4 regions of the Paenibacillus kribbensis genome follow, and region 3 is predicted to be linked to each of the others. Evidence: riboswitches for the same ligand, from Rfam matches in the RefSeq annotation. Region 3 holds a riboswitch; each other region holds the start of a gene.
The links. Region 3 has a riboswitch for cyclic di-GMP ahead of B4V02_RS22990 (transglutaminase-like domain-containing protein). Riboswitches for the same ligand answer to the same signal wherever they lie in the genome.
Positions count from the first base shown of each region.

Region 1: linked by a shared signal. The riboswitch ahead of B4V02_RS12460 (anti-repressor SinI family protein) and the one ahead of B4V02_RS22990 (transglutaminase-like domain-containing protein) in region 3 are both predicted to bind cyclic di-GMP.
Region 2: linked by a shared signal. The riboswitch ahead of B4V02_RS19225 (glycosyl hydrolase) and the one ahead of B4V02_RS22990 (transglutaminase-like domain-containing protein) in region 3 are both predicted to bind cyclic di-GMP.
Region 4: linked by a shared signal. The riboswitch ahead of B4V02_RS11535 (non-ribosomal peptide synthetase) and the one ahead of B4V02_RS22990 (transglutaminase-like domain-containing protein) in region 3 are both predicted to bind cyclic di-GMP.

Region 1 covers NZ_CP020028.1:2,748,444-2,752,781, forward strand. Annotated here, with positions in the region: gene B4V02_RS12440 (ABC transporter six-transmembrane domain-containing protein) at 1-95, opposite strand, end outside; gene B4V02_RS12445 (MerR family transcriptional regulator) at 260-1,087, shown strand; partial or broken gene B4V02_RS26650 (IS3 family transposase) at 1,129-1,758, opposite strand; gene B4V02_RS12460 (anti-repressor SinI family protein) at 2,127-2,303, opposite strand; cyclic di-GMP riboswitch class I at 2,341-2,426, opposite strand; gene B4V02_RS12465 (hypothetical protein) at 2,866-4,014, shown strand; gene sipW (signal peptidase I SipW) at 4,018-4,338, shown strand, end outside.
Region 2 covers NZ_CP020028.1:4,306,460-4,310,797, forward strand. Annotated here, with positions in the region: gene B4V02_RS19225 (glycosyl hydrolase) at 1-1,588, opposite strand, end outside; cyclic di-GMP riboswitch class I at 1,602-1,682, opposite strand; gene B4V02_RS19230 (sugar phosphate nucleotidyltransferase) at 1,838-3,214, opposite strand; gene B4V02_RS25950 (hypothetical protein) at 3,653-3,823, opposite strand; gene B4V02_RS19235 (UDP-glucose dehydrogenase family protein) at 3,827-4,338, opposite strand, start outside.
Region 3 covers NZ_CP020028.1:5,160,272-5,164,609, reverse strand. Annotated here, with positions in the region: gene B4V02_RS22995 (LPXTG cell wall anchor domain-containing protein) at 1-1,289, opposite strand, end outside; gene B4V02_RS22990 (transglutaminase-like domain-containing protein) at 1,655-2,470, opposite strand; cyclic di-GMP riboswitch class I at 2,483-2,563, opposite strand; cyclic di-GMP riboswitch class I at 2,603-2,681, opposite strand; gene B4V02_RS22985 (AraC family transcriptional regulator) at 2,788-3,663, opposite strand; gene B4V02_RS22980 (DUF445 domain-containing protein) at 4,195-4,338, shown strand, end outside.
Region 4 covers NZ_CP020028.1:2,538,523-2,542,860, forward strand. Annotated here, with positions in the region: gene B4V02_RS11530 (aldo/keto reductase) at 273-1,283, shown strand; cyclic di-GMP riboswitch class I at 2,009-2,098, shown strand; gene B4V02_RS11535 (non-ribosomal peptide synthetase) at 2,231-4,338, shown strand, end outside.

The sequences.
Region 1 (4,338 bases), 2.4 Mb from region 3:
ATAATAATTAATAAATAAGTAATACTGATCCCCTTATAATTTTGGAACCAGATTTGGCGAAACAACTGAACCGTTGGAGAATTTATCTTTTTCACTTCATCAACTCTCTATATATTAATCTTGAAATTTTTTTGCTAAAGTCCGTACATTCCCCCCAATATAATGCAGCCTGCCTATTTATCTTGTCCTCCTCCCTCTCATTAAGTACAATGAGAATCATAAAGTATATGGTTACCGGATAGTCAAGAGGAGGTTTATTATGGATAAACAATTTTATGGGTATTTTACAACTGGTGAATTTGCAAATCTTTTCCGTATAAAAAAGCAAACTCTGTTTCACTATGACGAAATTGGCTTGTTCTCTCCCGAAGTAAGAAAAGAAAATGGGTATAGATATTATTCCCATACTCAATTTGAACTTTTTCAAGTAATCAGTTTATTTAAAGAGGTTGGCGTTCCTTTAAAAGAGATAAAGTTCCTCTTAAATGATAAGACCTCAGACAATATAATCACCCTTTTTAAGGGAAAGTCCATTGAAATAGGGGAGAAAATTAAAAAACTCGAACATTTAAAAACAATCATGGAGACAAAAGTGAAACTTGCTGAACAAGCAATAGAAGCGGACCTTTCTTCCGTTTCTATTCAGTATTTAGAAGAAGAGAGAATCATGATTACTCCAAATTTATTAGGCTTATCTGAATGGCCATACATTACTGTTATCTCAGATCTTATTCATTATGTTCAATCACATGAATTGAATCTGGGGCACCCTGTAAGCGGTATGTTGGCGAAAGAACAAATACTGGAAAAAGACTTCTATAATTATCAACATTTATTTTTCAAGATACCAAATAATGTTGAGAATTTAGATTATCATGTGAAACCAAAAGGGTTGTATGCTGTCGGTTACCAAAAAGGAAATGAAGTTGAAGCAGCTTATGATAGGATTATTCAATTTATTGAAAAAAGTGGATTAAAAATCGGGGAATATGCATACGAGGAGTATATTCTAGATGAAGTGATGGTGGACGGGATGGCAAACCAAATTACAAAGATCCAACTTCAAGTTCTACGTGAGTTGGACTGAGAAGACACCCGTAAGATAAAATGTGGATTGTCAACAGTAAATCAAACAACTTTTTTAAGGGCTACATGGCGATATTGAATAGGCGTCATATATCCTAATGTTCCATGAATGCGATGTTGGTTAAACCAATTGACGTAATCGTATAATTCCAGTTCCCAATGACGAAGGCTCTGGAAGCTCATTTGGTTCACGAACTCCGTTTTCATGATTTTATAGGTGGCTTCAGCCACGGCGTTGTCATACCGACAGCCTTTTATACTCACTGATCGGCCGATTTCAAACATCTTTAGAAGTCCATCTATCATTTGATTTTTAAACTCGCTGCCCCGGTCGGTATGAAACCACCGAATCTAGCGCAAATCCCCCTGCACCGTGGCAAAAGCACGGGAAATCAGAGCAGCGTCCTTCTTCGGGCCCGCACTATAGCCAATGATCTCTCGATTAAATAAATCAACCAGCACGCAGATGTAATGCCAACGATTTTGGACTTTTACGTAAGTCAGATCGCTGACGACGAATCGCTTGGCTTCGGTTTGGTCAAAATTACGATTTAGGACATTAGCCGTGGCGGCCTCGTTACAAGCGGTTTTATGCGGCTTATACTGCGCCACCGTGTACGTGGAGACCACCCCCTGCTCCTTCATAATCCGACTAATTCGGTGCCTGGACACGACTTCCACTGCTTACGGGCTTCCAGTCCCAAGCCATGCTTTGGCTGAACATAAATATGGTCCATACGCCCATGGCCAGTTATATTTTTCCACATAACTTGGAACATTTCATATATGTAGAAGGGCTTCAAAACTGATCGTTCTTTCGTTGTGAATTGGAAGGACGCTGAGTCGTATGACGAAAAATGGAATCAACTAACCTTTAAAAGATCAAATAAAATCGCCTTTGGCATACAAAAATCGCCGTTTTTCCCCTTGCACCGCGCTGGCGCCGCGTTTTACGCCCCTTTTTGCCTCCGAGGAAAAATCGCCGAAAAAAAGAATCGTCCCACTTCCGCTCAAGACGATTCTCCAGCTACCTTTTCCAGCTATTTATTATGTAAATGCCATTCTGCATAATTTGATGATCGTTCCCCCGACAAAAAGCGCCGAACCTCCTCGATGGATATCCCCGCCTCCTTGGCCATAGCGAGCAGAACCACCCATTCAGGATCGATTTCCCCAGGGGACCGATCACGAACAATAACCTGGGCGGACTTTTCCAACAGCAATCCCCTCCTAAGATCATTATTTGGGCTTGTCCCGGGTAGACCAGCCATCCTAGTATCTCTACCTTAGATCTGGGACTTTGTGCCCCTGCTTTCCGGGCAGGTTTACCCTTTGCTGGTGCTATAGTTTGCCAATGGATAACGGGCTTTCAGCCAGAAAGCTTCCTTGGTTCTTATTATAATGTCCCCGATATGAAAAGTATGTCGCTCTGCGTAGACTAAACAAGCGGATTTCGTGGGAAAAGTTAGCGTATTTTGTTTATGGATCACATCCCTTGTCAATTACAGTAAAAAAAATGATGCAAGTCACAAAACAAGATTTTGTTCTTAAAAAAGAACGAAAATCATGGTAAATAAACGTAAACGGCCAAAATATCAAGGAAACTCAAGATTCCCGTTCTTTATTAAGAATTTTTCAATGATTTTCCGGTTTCCCTTTCTTCTAGGATTTCGTGTATATTCAAGTCGTGGAATTCGTTCTTAATAACGAACATATCAACGAACAGATGAAATCCTGCTTAGAAAGGAGGAACCTTTTCTGCGAAGATCCCGAACTGACGTGATCCGCAAACTGCGCAAAAAACGAAAGAAACAAACTATGGTTAAATTGCTACAATCCGGATTGATCCTTTCTACCTTGCTATTGTGGACCTCCCAGCAAGTCGGCACCACTTTCGGAGGATTCACCAGCGGACACGAGGATAATTTGGAAATTAAGGCTTGCCGGGTATTCCCCAGCCAAATCGAAAGCCAACTTTCGCTGTTGGCCGAACACCTCGAACGGGCCGCTTCTTTAAAAGGAAGATTGATGGGCGCAAGCGGATTCGAGGTCAGCAGCCGGTTGGAGGAGGCCGCGGCCGACCTGTCGGTGCGAATCGGTGAATTGAACGCCATGATTCAGCAGTTGGAACAGCAAAAGGCCTTGAATCAGTCCATTTGGCAGGAACTGCTTCAGGAACTAGCCTCCTCCTCCGCGCTGATTCATGAACTGCTAACCTCGCTGAACGAGCTGGAGCCGAATTGCGCCAATCTGTCGCAAACGACGCTGCTGGACCGCATCACCGACCTTTTGAAGCGGCACGGAATGCTTTCTGATCCGTTAAGCGGGACGCTGCAAGAGATCCTGAACTACTTGCGTTCCGTCCATCAATTAGGATTGATGACGTCCAACAGCATTGAGGCCGATAGCTATGCAGCCTTTGCCTTCGCCCAACCTTTCGATGGCCGGATCGCTGTCGATGGAGACCCAGTCGGAGGAGAGCTGCTCGTTTACTTTGAAAGCGTGCAGGCCTCCCTGCAGTCGGCCATAGCAGGTCTGACCGCCGACATCTCCAGTCTGGAGGCGCAGAGAGCGCAGCTGTTGACGAAGGCGGAAGCGCAGCGGCTGGCGAAAATCGAACGGCTGAAGAAGCATCATAAAGAGCAAGCCAAACAAGAAGAGCAAGCCGGAGAGGATGAAACGGCAGCTCCGGACGAGACCGAGAACCCGAACGACGGCAAAACGCCTCCGCCGGGAGACGAACAACCGGCAAAGGGTGAAACGCCTGCCGATGGGGAGAACCCGACGGTTGGCGAGACGGGCGGCGGGGATGTACGGACTTCTGCGGATGGCGACGACGACGCGGGCGAAAATTCCTCCTCCGCTGGAGATTCCGCCGATGCCGATACCGCCCCTTCTTCTGCCAATGATCCGAAAGGCGGTGAATAAGTTATGCGGATTCGAAAATGGTTGAGAAATGCGCTGACGTTTCTGATGGCGGCTGCCTTTATTACCGTGGCCGGCTCCGTCGTCATGTCGAAAATGTCCGGCAGCGAACCAAATTTCTACGGTTATCAGTTGAGAACGGTGTTGTCCGGCTCGATGGAGCCTTCCATACTTACCGGTTCCATCGTGGCCATTAAGCCCGGAGGCGATATGACCCGATTTACCGCTGGCGATGTCATCACCTTCCGGGCGGACGAAAAGAAGCTGATTACCCACCGCATCGTCGAAGTAACCCGCAATAAGCTAACCGGTCAGCTCCTTTACCGG
Region 2 (4,338 bases), 850 kb from region 3:
AAGCGTTACCGGGAACAACCGCTTTCGCTTCATGCTGACTTTCCCACATCAGACGTGCCATCGCGTCGCCTTTTTCATCATAGTATTCAACTTTTAAATCTACCATTTTCCCCGCCTGCAAGGTGATACTGCCCTTACGCTCTGTCCAGCTTTGTTTGAACCAGCTATCAATAATCAGCTTGTCGTCTACCCATACGCGGATACCATCATCGGATATCGTTGTAAATGTATAGGTCTCACTATATTGAGGCCTTATTTTACCGGTCCAGCGAACCGAGAACTGATCAGCATTCACCTTGGCATCAGCTGCAGCAGCACGCCAGTTGTAGTCCAGCTTGCTATCTGTACGGACCAAAGCAGCACTACCATCCAGATTCATGTTGTTAAAATACTCGCCCCGCAGCCCGTTCGCATAAACCTCATCCGAAACAGAAGGAGGCGCCGGAGCCGGGGGAACGATCACTACTGGCGGAGCCGGGAAAGGATCGCTTTGCCCCCCATCCGGTATGGTCGGTACATCTGTCCCGGGTTGTTGAATGGCTGCCAATCCATTTTCCACATCATCTCGCGTCAAGCTCCTCGAATCATTCATATAATCCTGAATTTGATCCGTTGTGTTATTCTCCGAGAGCATCTTGCCCCAAGTCATGGAATACACCCATTTGGGCTGAGCCTGTAATACCTCGGAGCTTGGCATCTCACCGTGTTCCCCGATGGCAATCGGCTTATTCCCTGCCAATCCGAGCAGTTCTTCATAATGACTTTGTTTAAAATCATTGTTGTAAATGTCTACAGCCAAGATGTCCACCTTGTCATCTCCCGGATATTTAGGGGTATACGGAAAGGTGTACGAATTAGGAGCATTCGGGCTCCATACCCACAACAAATTGTTCAATTGATGTGTGTTTACAAAACGGTCATACATGATATTCCATAGCTGATTGAAATTGTTTTTGTTTCCCCACCAGAACCAGTCACCGTTCATTTCGTGATAAGGTCTCCATAAAACCGGAACACCCGCATCACGAAGCTGCTTTAACGATACAGCGACCTTATCCAGATCGGCAATGAGGAGGTTGTATTGCGTAGTGCCTGGCGTCACGTATTTATTGAACTCCGTCTGACTTACTTTCGCCTGCACATTGGCCCAAGTCAGTGGTCTACCTGGCAGTGCTTCATGAAAAGTCATCGTCACAATGCCACCGGATCTGTTCCAGCGGATAGCACTATCGACGACATTTTTACGTTGCTCTGCTTCCGTATCGGCAGATTGGCCGGAGATGGCTCCCATCTCATAGCCGTGCACACCCACATACGACTGACTGATTTTTTGGATCTTGTTACTTAGTTCATCTGGACTTTCCAAATAATCATGCTGACCGGTGATTATTTTTTTCCCCGAGATGCTGAGTAAATAGCTGTATAGTTCACGGGCCTGAGTAGAAGCGTCCGAATCAACAGGCTGTAATGCAGCGGCATTCGCCACGGACAGAGATTCACCAAAACCGACGGGCAACAAAGAAAAAAGTATAACTACGGGGAGTGCATGGCGTATCAGTCGATACAGAGGAATAAAATCGAATCTCACTTTTGCTCTTCCTTTCGGTAGCCAGGCTGCCATCCCTACGGAAGGCCCTTTAGCTTTGCGTACCTACCTTTCGACAGGGCTGCGTTTATCGTTGGAAGGAGTTTGGATTCCTTCTTACCCTAAGTATCGACTTTTTTTTACCAAAATTTAATAGGTCAAGTGCAAGAATTTACAGATTTTCGTGCATTTTCGACAGTTCGGGCTATAAATATTCATCAATTCGTCTTTTTTTCATTTTTACGAAGAAATTTATGAAATAAATTGGTGACGAGAAATTTCATTCCAATTCATGCAAAAACGTACAATATCCTCCTCGACCAGCTCAGACCCCGTTTGCACCTCAATCAAATCCACATCGGTCACGGCCAAAATGCTATGCTTCGTTCCTTCAGGAATACGCACGACATCACCAGCCTTCACTTTGTGCAGCTTTTCATTCAAAATAATTTCCGCTTCACCACTGATAATGGTCCAGATTTCACTGCGTTTGAAATGCAACTGGTAGCTGATATTTTTACCTTTGCGCACGCGGATTCGTTTGGTCAGCACCTCGTTGCCTTCATCGTACTTTACATAATCCACAACTCGATACTGCCCCCAACGACGCTCCTCGTACATCGGACGCTGATCATGAGCCTTAAGCACTTCCTTAATGCGTGGACTTTCCGCCTTATTGGTCACAAGAATACCGTCCGGGCTGGCGGCAACAATGAGATCATTTGTCCCGATAATCGCCACAGGAATGTCGAGCTCGTTAATGAGACTTGTGTTGACGCAATCCTCCGTTACTACCCCTCTGCCCACTTGCTGATGGGACATTTCCTCTGTGAGCGTATTCCAGGTGCCCAAGTCCTTCCAGAATCCATCATACGGAAGAACCACAATGTCCTTCTCCTTCTCGACTACTTCATAGTCAAAACTGATTTTTTCCAGAGATGCGTATTGCTTTTGCATTTCTTCATAGTTCAGCGGCAAACCCTTGGCTGCCAAGATATCAAGCAAATAGCTTAATTTGAATGCAAAAACCCCGCAGTTCCATAGAGCATTGCGTTCAATTAGACGCTCCGCCTGCTCACGGTCGGGTTTCTCTTGAAAGTGGCTCACTTCACGGTAGCCTGTGCTCCCTTGGGTGGCATCATTTTTTGGAATAATATAACCATATTTCTCAGATGGATAGGAAGGAACGACTCCAATTAATGCAAGCTTGCCTTCACTCTCCTGAAGTGTGTGCTCCAACTGGGCAACTGTAGCAAAGAAAGCATCCTCTACATAAGGATCTACAGGCAATATAGCAACAACTTCATTAGGCGAAACACCAGCAATGGAATATAGATAAGTTGCTGTCAGCGCAATGGCAGGGAAGGTATCTCTACGTTCCGGCTCAACAATGATACGTATATCCTGTCCGACCTGGCTCTGGATCATTTCGACCTGTGCTCTCCCTGTCGCAATGAACGAGGACTCAGATAATTGGTTGTCCCCCAACTGTCTCCATACCCGCTGCACCATAGATTCCGAAATCCCCTCCGGGCTCTCCAGTACCTTTAAAAATTGTTTGGAACGGGAATCATTAGACAAAGGCCATAATCTTTTACCGGAACCACCAGACAAAAGTACGAGCTTCATAACTCTCCACTTCCTCTCTATAATGTGTGGGTGATCGGATGGGCAAGGTTGAGTAGCCCGCTACGGGCTGCATTTGATCTTACGATCGCTGTTGGACCGGGATTCATTCGATTGTATAAAACCGTATAAAGGTTTGAATCCCGTTCCAAGCTTATGCTTCCGATGCGAACTTTCCTTTGGAAAGCTTTCAGGCGAACGCTTCGCTTCTCCAGATTCAAATCCATCCCTGCGCTACTCAAAAATGCATCATGCCGATCATACCGTTTATTGCAAAAAGGCACGACCGGACATTATTAAGTCCGGTCAGCCTGTAAAGACGTTCGGGCGCGGCGCAGCCGCATGGCGGCCTTGATCGGAAGGAGCGGCTTCAAGCGTGCCGCTTCTTCCGATACGCCCTTTCTACCTCCCCCATAAGGTGGGAGGTTAAAAATCGTGACTTTATGCGGTAAAAGCAGCGAAGCGGGCCATTTGAATCTGTAGAAGCGTCAGCGTTCGCCTTTGCAATGGGATTCTTACCTTGGAATGTTTTATACAATCCAGGAATCCCGCTGCAACAGCGATCGGAAGATCAAATGGAACGCGCAGCGCCCCCAACACCGCCAAAGTCACTTTTTAAGCTTCCACCTTATCCCGATTCCACCCGCTCATCCGCGGACGACCCACGGAGTAGTATTCCAGCCCGGAGCTTTGAATCTGATCCTCTGTGAATACATTACGGCCGTCAATCAGAACAGGCTTGCGCAAAACGGAAGACAGCTGTACGAGATCGACTTTTTTGAACTCTTCCCAATCTGTCAGCAAGCACACGGCATCGCTTCCTTCGGCGGCTTGTTGCGGGGAGGAGCACCATACAATATTCGGGTGATTCACACGCTCCTTGAATTTATCCATCGCAATCGGGTCATACAGCTTCACAATAGCGCCTGCCTGAATGAGCGTTTCTACAATTTCCAGCGCCGGTGCTTCACGAATGTCGTCTGTATTCGGTTTGAAGGCCAAGCCCCAAATACCGATCGGCACGCCATGCAGCTGCCCCAGCGATTCACGCAGCTTGGATACGATCATAAAGCGCTGGTCGGTGTTAACCTCGACTACCGATTTTAACAATTTAAATTCATAGTCTA
Region 3 (4,338 bases):
GATGCAGGGAGTTCATCCTGTGTATCCCCTTTATATACTTTAAGTGAATTTATGATAAATTGTTGGCTGTTATTAAAACGGTCACTTAATACTGCTTTAGCTGCGGGAATTTTTTTGCTGGCAAAATTATATTTGATTGCCCATGAAACCGTTTGTGTGACCGGATCGTATTGCTCTACTTTTTTGCTTAGAAAATCCCCGCGTTTAACGGTAACTGTAGCTGATGCGGAGGTATCCTTTACATTGTCTCCTGAAAAAGTAGCCGTATTGGAGAAACGAGTGTCCTCGCTTGTGATGTTCGTGGAGTATTGAATTCGGTATGCGCTGTTAATACGCTCTTCGTTGAAGCGGATTCTAAAGCCCGTACCAGCCGGATCAGCTTCAACTGTATACTTATCTGCACTAACAGTGTCCCGCAGCACGGTGGTTCCGTCCACATTGATTTGCAAATGATATACCCGGATGGAGTCTCTGATTAGTTCCAATCCTTGGTGAGTTGGGTCGGTTATTACAGCGTGTTTTATAGGATCCAATTGTTTATTTACGTCAATTGTCCAATCAATCCCATTTTTGCTATCGTACTTTCCTTGTTTCTCCAAAGTAGGACCAGCTACAGGCTTAATATTTACGATCGCCGTTTGCTCGCCACCTTGGATTGGAATCGCAATAATGACTTCTGTGCTGCCTTTTTCTATTTGTTTGCTAAACTCAGTTTTGATCTCCAGCTTACCGCTGACATTAGAGTGGCTTTCCACGTAATCATTAAAGGTCATGATCACTTTACCTTGGCGATCTACGGTAAAATGACCTACTTCCCCTTCCGTGTTCGTCAGAGGAGATGTGATGTCTGTGTAAATTTGAAATTGCTCAGGTAATTGAAAGGTAAAGGTATCTCCAGCTTTATACGTATGGTTCGGCAGCTCCCATTCATAGCTTAAATGGATAGCGGAGCCAATATCAATACGACTATCGGGATTATACACCGCATCAATAACATTTCCAGTGGAATCTGTGAGAGTTAGCTTGGTTAAAATACTTTCCTGAGTTGTCCTTACTACAGAAGTTGAGCCGGCAGTTGCTTCGATAGCTGGAGCCGGGATAGCAGGAGGGACGTTAATCGGCTCTGAAGGCTCTGGATATACATCGTTAGTCACACTCTCAACCGGATCGGTTCCTGTGGGCACTGGCAGAGCAGAGTCGGGATTTTGTGCATACGCTTGTGTTGTACTGAATAAGCATTGCAAAAAAAGCAATAACGCAACAATTGCTGCATTCCATTTTTTTCTCATACGGTAAACAAATCTCCTATTCTTAAATTATTTTTATTTAGCGGCTAATGGTTTATACCTTCGAGGTCGAGAGGGTTGTATTTATATATTCATCATTCATTCATATGATGCTAAGTTAGCCGCATTGAGCTTGATCATAATTTATGAAAATTCACATTCGGGGATGAATATCTCCTCCTTTAGTCCCGAAATTAGGATAAAGTTAGACTCAATGTCTTTCTGGACTAGAATACATGCCACATCTCAACAATTTCTCAACAAGGATAGAAAAAGAGCCTTGATCATAGGATCAAGGCTCTACAAGAAACGTGGTTTTATTTCTTCATCTTTTATTTTTTAAAATAATATTAATAAAAATATTGATATTAATACTGCTTTGTTTTAATGTATTTGGAGGGATCTTTGATCATTTCGAATTTTTGTTTACCCTTATACAGGGCTGCATCTACTGTAGTGTCTACGACCACCCACTGATTGTCGATGTAGACCTCATTCCAGGCATGGTAAGTGTCCACGTAGGAAGATTTGCCCATAACCAGCTTGGTTGGTACATCTACACTTCGTAACATAGCAGCCATCAGTGAAGCATAACCATAGCAAATATCCTTTTGTGAGCTTAACGTACGATCAATTTCCGGCAGATAGTCAGTCGTTAAGGCGAAGGCCTGATTGGAGTCATACTTGATATGACTAATTACGTAGTCATAGATTTTTTGAAGCTTTTCGCGATCCGTTGTTGCGCCTTGGGTTAATTCACGGGCTTTTTGAATCGCCTGATTGGTATCGCTCCAGTCAATATTTTGCACGGAATTGAGATATACCGCTTTGCTATCGTTTAGCTTTAACTCGATAGTATCTTGTCCTATCACTTTATATTGGTTACCACTAAGCTGTTCCAAAATACTAATGCTATAGTTCCCATTACCCATTTGGAGAGGAAATACTTCCTCGGATTTTCCGGGCGTCAGATTATAAGAGTATTTTTGCGCATCTTTGGTAACTAAAATCTTGGTTTTAACGTTAGGTTTAACAGGGTAACGCACACTGACCGTACCGTGATTTACATTGTTTTGATCCAGCCATGCAACACTATCACTATTAGCAGCGTAAGTTGTCGAATTTAAGAGTGTTATGGACAACATAAAAAATAGGAGAAGTACGGAAAATATCATTTTCCCCATAAAAAACTTCCTTTCGGTGGCCAGGCTGCCATCATAGTAGAAGGCCCTATAGCTTTGCGTCCCTGCCTTTCGACAGGTTTGCCATTTCGTATAAAGTTTTCGGGTAAAAAAGCACGACAAAAAGCCACTTCAACCGGTAGCTGGCTGCCATCATACAGAAGGCCCTGTAGCTTTGCGTCCTTGTCTTTCGACAAGTTTGCCATTTATCCTGAATAGCTTATATTTTTATTCTATCAGTTAGGTACTCTATTAGGCAAGTTTAAATCTCAAATTTCCCTATTTATCGACAAGGCAAGCTTGCAGATTATACAAAAGGCCTATTTTATACGATTTCTCCATTTTTTACGGTAGGAATGAGGTGTTTCTCCAATGTGCTCTTTGAACAGATTGATAAAGTGACTTGTGTTGGGAATGCCCACATATTGTGCGATGTCAACAATAGATACATCACTGGTTTTAAGCCAGCCCTGAGCAGCCGTGACACGAACATTAATAAGATATTCAATAGGAGAAAAGCCAGTCTGTTTTTTAAAGTTTTTAGCCAGATTAAACTTGTTCAGTCTGAACATGTCTGCCAGTGAATCCAGCGTGATCCGTTCACAATAGGATTGATCCAGATATTGCTTTGCCTTGCGTACCTCTTCGATCCCATCTGAATTCCCGTTGGGATTGGTGTAGGGGTGCTGTAAAATAACCGTTAACAATTCAACGATTAGCCTGGATGAGAGCAGTTCAGAGGATATGCTTCTTTCAGACTGTACATGTAATAACGTACGCAGCTTGTCCAATACCATACTTGGATCCTTTAATGAGATTACAGGTTTATTGTGCTTATCAAATTGTTCGTAGAAATTGTCAATCAGATTGCCGTGCAGATTAATGCTAATAAACTCCCATGTCTCCTGACAGGAAGTTTTGTACTGTACATATTCTTTGCAATTAATAAAAAGTAGATCATAAGGTCTCAATATATATTCCTTGTCCCTATATTGCAATTCCCCTCTCCCGGACAGGGTAAAAAGGAGCAAAAATGAGGTGAGCTCTTCCCGTTCCATTGTATAAGCATCTGTTTTGAAATAGCCTATTTCCTGTATATAAAAGAGGGATTTTTTTGCGAAAGCAGAGGGTGTACATACAATTGCAACTGGATCTTCGCTCCAGAGAGCCTGGGCCTTTTCTTGTTTTGTTGTCATATCCAATTCCTTTACAAAAGAACAATTTTAGTAAGCTAATTGTAGTTTGTTTCACGAATATCCTTTTAAAACCGAAGTTCCCATTTACAAAGGTTATTTTATCACATTAAAGTATGTTCATGAAACGATTAGAGCCTACACAATATTTAACCAGATATATCCAGGAGATATTGATATAAACGGGACAGGGTAAAAGTTTATGATAAATGTATTAATCTTGCAATTCCACTTTTTGAGTCGTATATCCTTTCGATTATAGGAAAAATGGGACTATATTCCGACAAAATGATTCGTAGGGCTCACTTTGCCGGAAAATAGATTTGGCTCTAAGTGTTATTTTGTTCACGAACATGTATGGATAGGTGTGGCTATGTGAACTTAATTTGTGTTATAGCGTAAATTCTTTCTCAATTTCACACAATTTGTCGAAAACAGAGTGTAGTAAGCTTTTGGAATTTGTACAGGCAATGATATGATGGGTACTATAGATGTAATGATATATATTCGAAAGTTAGTTTGGAGGATCTCAGGATGGGAAAAACAAAAAAAACGAAAACCGCAGCAGCCTGGTCACTTGTTATGATGGGAGCGGGCTTTGCTGCTACGCTACCTTTTCAACAATTTGGCTGGGCCCGTCTTTTGGCTGGATCTTTTGAGGCCGGACTTGTTGGAGGA
Region 4 (4,338 bases), 2.6 Mb from region 3:
GTCGTCAGATGACTTCTGAATTTCATCAGGAGTCATCTTTTTTTATGCCCACTGTTGTGCCCAATTAAGTTTTAGCAAGATTACGAATTCTAAAAATACCCACAAAAATCGAATAATTAACATTAGATTAAACATTTGTAAGCTTCCGACCGATAAAATAAAGAGAAGTTTATGCAAAACAAATTTTTCCAGTTAATTTATAAACACTCTATGCGTTGCGGAACGCGATCGTTTGACATGAAAATTTCTTTACAGGAGATGGTGGAAGAATCGTGGAAACGAAAATGGTAAATGTGACAGACTCAACGCAATTACGCAAACTGGGCAACTCGGACTTAAAGCTGTCACCGCTTGGGCTTGGCTGCTGGCAGTTCAGCAACGGAAAAGGGATGGTCGGGAAATTCTGGCCGGCGCTGCGTCGGGAGGATATACGGCAAATTGTTCAGACTAGTTTAGAAGGTGGGATTAATTGGTTTGATACTGCTGAAGCATACGGTGGCGGACAGTCTGAGCAGCTGCTGGCTGGCACGTTAAATGAGATTGGAGGGCCGCTCGCGGAAGAGGCAAATATCGCTACGAAATGGTGGCCGGCCTTTCGCACTGCAGGCAGCATCACAGCAACGATTGATGAACGTATTCACCATTTGGCTCAACGGACGATTCACCTTTATCAGGTGCATTCGCCTTACTCCTTTTCTTCGGTCGGCGCGACGATGAATGCGATGGCTAAACTGGTCGAGCAAGGTAAGATTAAATATGTGGGTGTAAGCAACTTTTCCGCGCAACAAATACGTGAAGCCGATCGTGTGTTGCGTGAGCACGGCCTACGCCTGGTTTCGAATCAAGTGAAATACAGCCTTCTTGACCGGAGAATCGAACAAAACGGAATTCTGGACACGGCCAAAGAGCTCGGTGTGGCGATCATTGCCTACTCCCCGTTAATGCAGGGGATCTTAAGCGGAAAATTCCATAAAAATCCGAATTTGGTCAAGTCAATAAAGGGTCCGCGCAAGTGGACGGCGGCATTCCGGGATTCGGGGCTGCAGAGATCGAAGCCACTGATTGAAACGCTAGAACAGTTGGCCCAGCAATATAATGTGACGCCAACGCAGATTGCCTTGAATTGGCTGATTAACGCCCATGGAGAGAACGTATTTGCGATACCTGGGGCTTCAAAAATACATCATGCCCAGGAAAATGTGAGGGCGATGCAGTTTACCTTGACAGCAGGAGAGATTGAGATAATCAGCCACGTTTCCAACCAAGTGCTGAGATCGAAGTAATCGTGGTTAAAACATTACTCTTCCGAAGATGCCCACCAATTGCTCCACTCCCTATACACCTCACGTCGCCAATTTTGGCAAAACATCGAATGCGAGAGAAGCTTTGGAATATCATTTTTGTCGTAATCTGATAAAAGATTAAAGGATATCACATCAATGATAAATTGTAAAAGAAAATATATAATCTTTTAAAATAAAGTAATTATTATGAGCGAATATACAATTTATTAGCCATTGTGAAATGGCACTATATATTGTTGTTTACCAAAGATTTCGACTATATCTTGTGGTTATATAATCGATAATTGCTCCTTTACACACATATTAAAAACTTAGAACTAATTGACAAAATGAGATATTTTTATTATTGTACAATTGATTAAATTTATTTCATATATATTCCATATTAAAATAATATACTAAATGGCTCACAATTCATCATTCAAAAGCTAAACCGCTAAAGTTGTCCAGGTGGGCATCTTGGAATGTGGGGGGTGGGGATGAAGTATTTCACGCAGCTGCTAACAACGTATTGTAAATATAATTGCAGGTTATTGTAAATATAATCCAAGGTAAAAGGTTCGAAAAAAAAACGAGCTGATAACAAAGCTTACCGCATTGTGGCGCCGGAGGGGGACCTGAAGGCGTGGATACAGCAGTAGATATACTTGCTGTTTTCGGTACAACCTGATGTTCAAAAGATGCAAAAAATATACTTACTTATTTCCCGTTAATCGTAAACACCTCGAAAGTGGTGGACACAAAGCCATGGGTCTAAAGCTGGATTCAACAGCCATGATTGCCAGGTTCCCAAAGGAAACTAGGTGAATTCTGCTGCCTGTTCCTGTGTTTTTTATATGGGGACAGGCTTCTTTTATTTGTGATGGAAAGTCGTTTGGGCATATGGAGTAGAACGCATGAAATGCTTAACAACAGGAGGAAATTTTATGAAAACGAGCATGATAACTATTAAGGAGTATCCGTTAAGCTCCTATCAGAAAGACATATGGTTCGAACAGTGCATGTACCCTGAAAAACCTATTTACAATATTGGTGGGTATGTTGAGATCAAAGGAAACCTGGATACGGCTATCATGAAGGAGTGCTTGCAGTTACTAATCAGCCAGAATGATTCTCTTAGTGCCCGTTTTATCGATAAAAAGGGAGAACCTTATTTAACATTCCTGCCGGAAGTTGAATATGAAGTTCCGCTATATAATTTCTCGATGAAGGAAAATGCAAATTCTTTTTGCATCGACTGGATGAAAAAGGAGTTTTTAAAGCCTTTTCAATCTGATAGCTTTTATTTTCAATTTGATTTATTGCAAGGCACCCTGAATACCTATTTTATTTTACTCAAAGTTCATCATTTGGTGATCGATGGATGGGGATTTGCTCTCTTAATCAATCAGCTCTTTGACAATTACAATAAACTCGCGCAAGGAATTGACGAAATGAACAGAACTGTCTATTCCTATGCTGATTTTATCTCCGATAATCAGGATTATCTGAATTCTCCGGCCTTTTTAAAAGACAGGGAGTTCTGGAAGAACAAATACCAAACCATTCCCGAGCCTCTATTGAGCAGAGGAGTGAACTTCGATGATGGTGATTCCGCTTGGAGTGATCGGCAAACCTTAACGATAAACAAGACCTTATACAATCGAATGATTGAATTTTGCAAAGAGGAAGGGTGTTCGTCGTTCCATTACTTTTTAGGCATACTGTTCCTTTATTTCAGCAGGGTTTGTAATCGGAACGAGATGGTGATCGGCGTCCCGGTTTTTAACCGGGGCAAAGCGAGATATAAGCAAACGATGGGACATTTCGCCAACGTGCTGCCGCTGCGGATCAGCCCTGAAGAAGATCTAAGCTTTAAAGAGCTGATAAAGCGCATCAAACGTGAGCTTATGCAATGCTACCGACATCAGAAAATGTCCTTCGGTGAAATTTACCGGGCAGTTTACGAGAATAGCCATGAGAAAGGAAAACTGTTTGATATATCGCTTTCTTTCGAAGAACAGGAAAACAGAGAATCATTGATCGGTACAGCAACCCAGATTGTAAGCATGCCGCATCATCATGAAAGGAATGCACTTAATCTCTTTATATGGGGACAAGAAGGTAAAACGGATGTAGCCGTTAATTTTGACTATCAGATACAGGCTTTTGAAAGATTCATCCCTATTGAGAATGTCGTTTCCCACTTTGAATATTTATTTGCTCAAGCCATGGAACAAAGTGAAACTCCTATTTCACAAATCGAAATCGTGCCGGAGGAAGAGGGCAGCCTGCTGCTTCGCGATTTCAATCGCACGGAGGCGGAGTATCCGAAGGATCAAACGATCCATGGACTGTTTGAGGAACGAGCGGAGCAAAGAGCAGATCATCCGGCTTTAGTCTGGGGAGAGCAAACACTGACCTACCGGGAACTGAACGAGCAGGCGAATCGGCTGGCCATCGTCTTGAGAGAGCGTGGAGTGAAGCCGGACGATATCGTTGCCATCATGATGGAGCGTTCCATGGAAATGGTCATCGGCATCCTGGGCACGCTCAAAGCGGGCGGAGCCTACCTGCCGATCGATCCGAACTATCCGGAGGAACGGATTCACTACATGCTGGAGGACAGCGGCGCGTCCATGCTGCTGACGCAAAAGCATCTTCGGGACAAGCTTACTTATCACGGCCCGATCATGGATGTGGATGGCGAAGAGTTGAAGCATTTGGAACTGGATGGCCATGCCAATCTGCAACCTGTTAACAAGCCGGAGGATTTGGCCTATATCATCTATACCTCAGGCTCCACTGGGAAGCCCAAAGGGGTCATGGTAGAACACCGGGGAATCATCAACCTCTGGCGTTTCTTCCAGGAACAATGGGGCGTGAACGGATCGGATCGGATGCTGCAGTTTGCCAGCAGTTCGTTTGACGCTTCGGTCTGGGAAATGTTCACGATTTTACTGGGAGGCGGAACGCTTTATCTGGTTTCGCGAGATATTATTAATAACCTGAATGAGTTTGCGCGCTTTGTCAACGAAAACCAAATTACGATTGC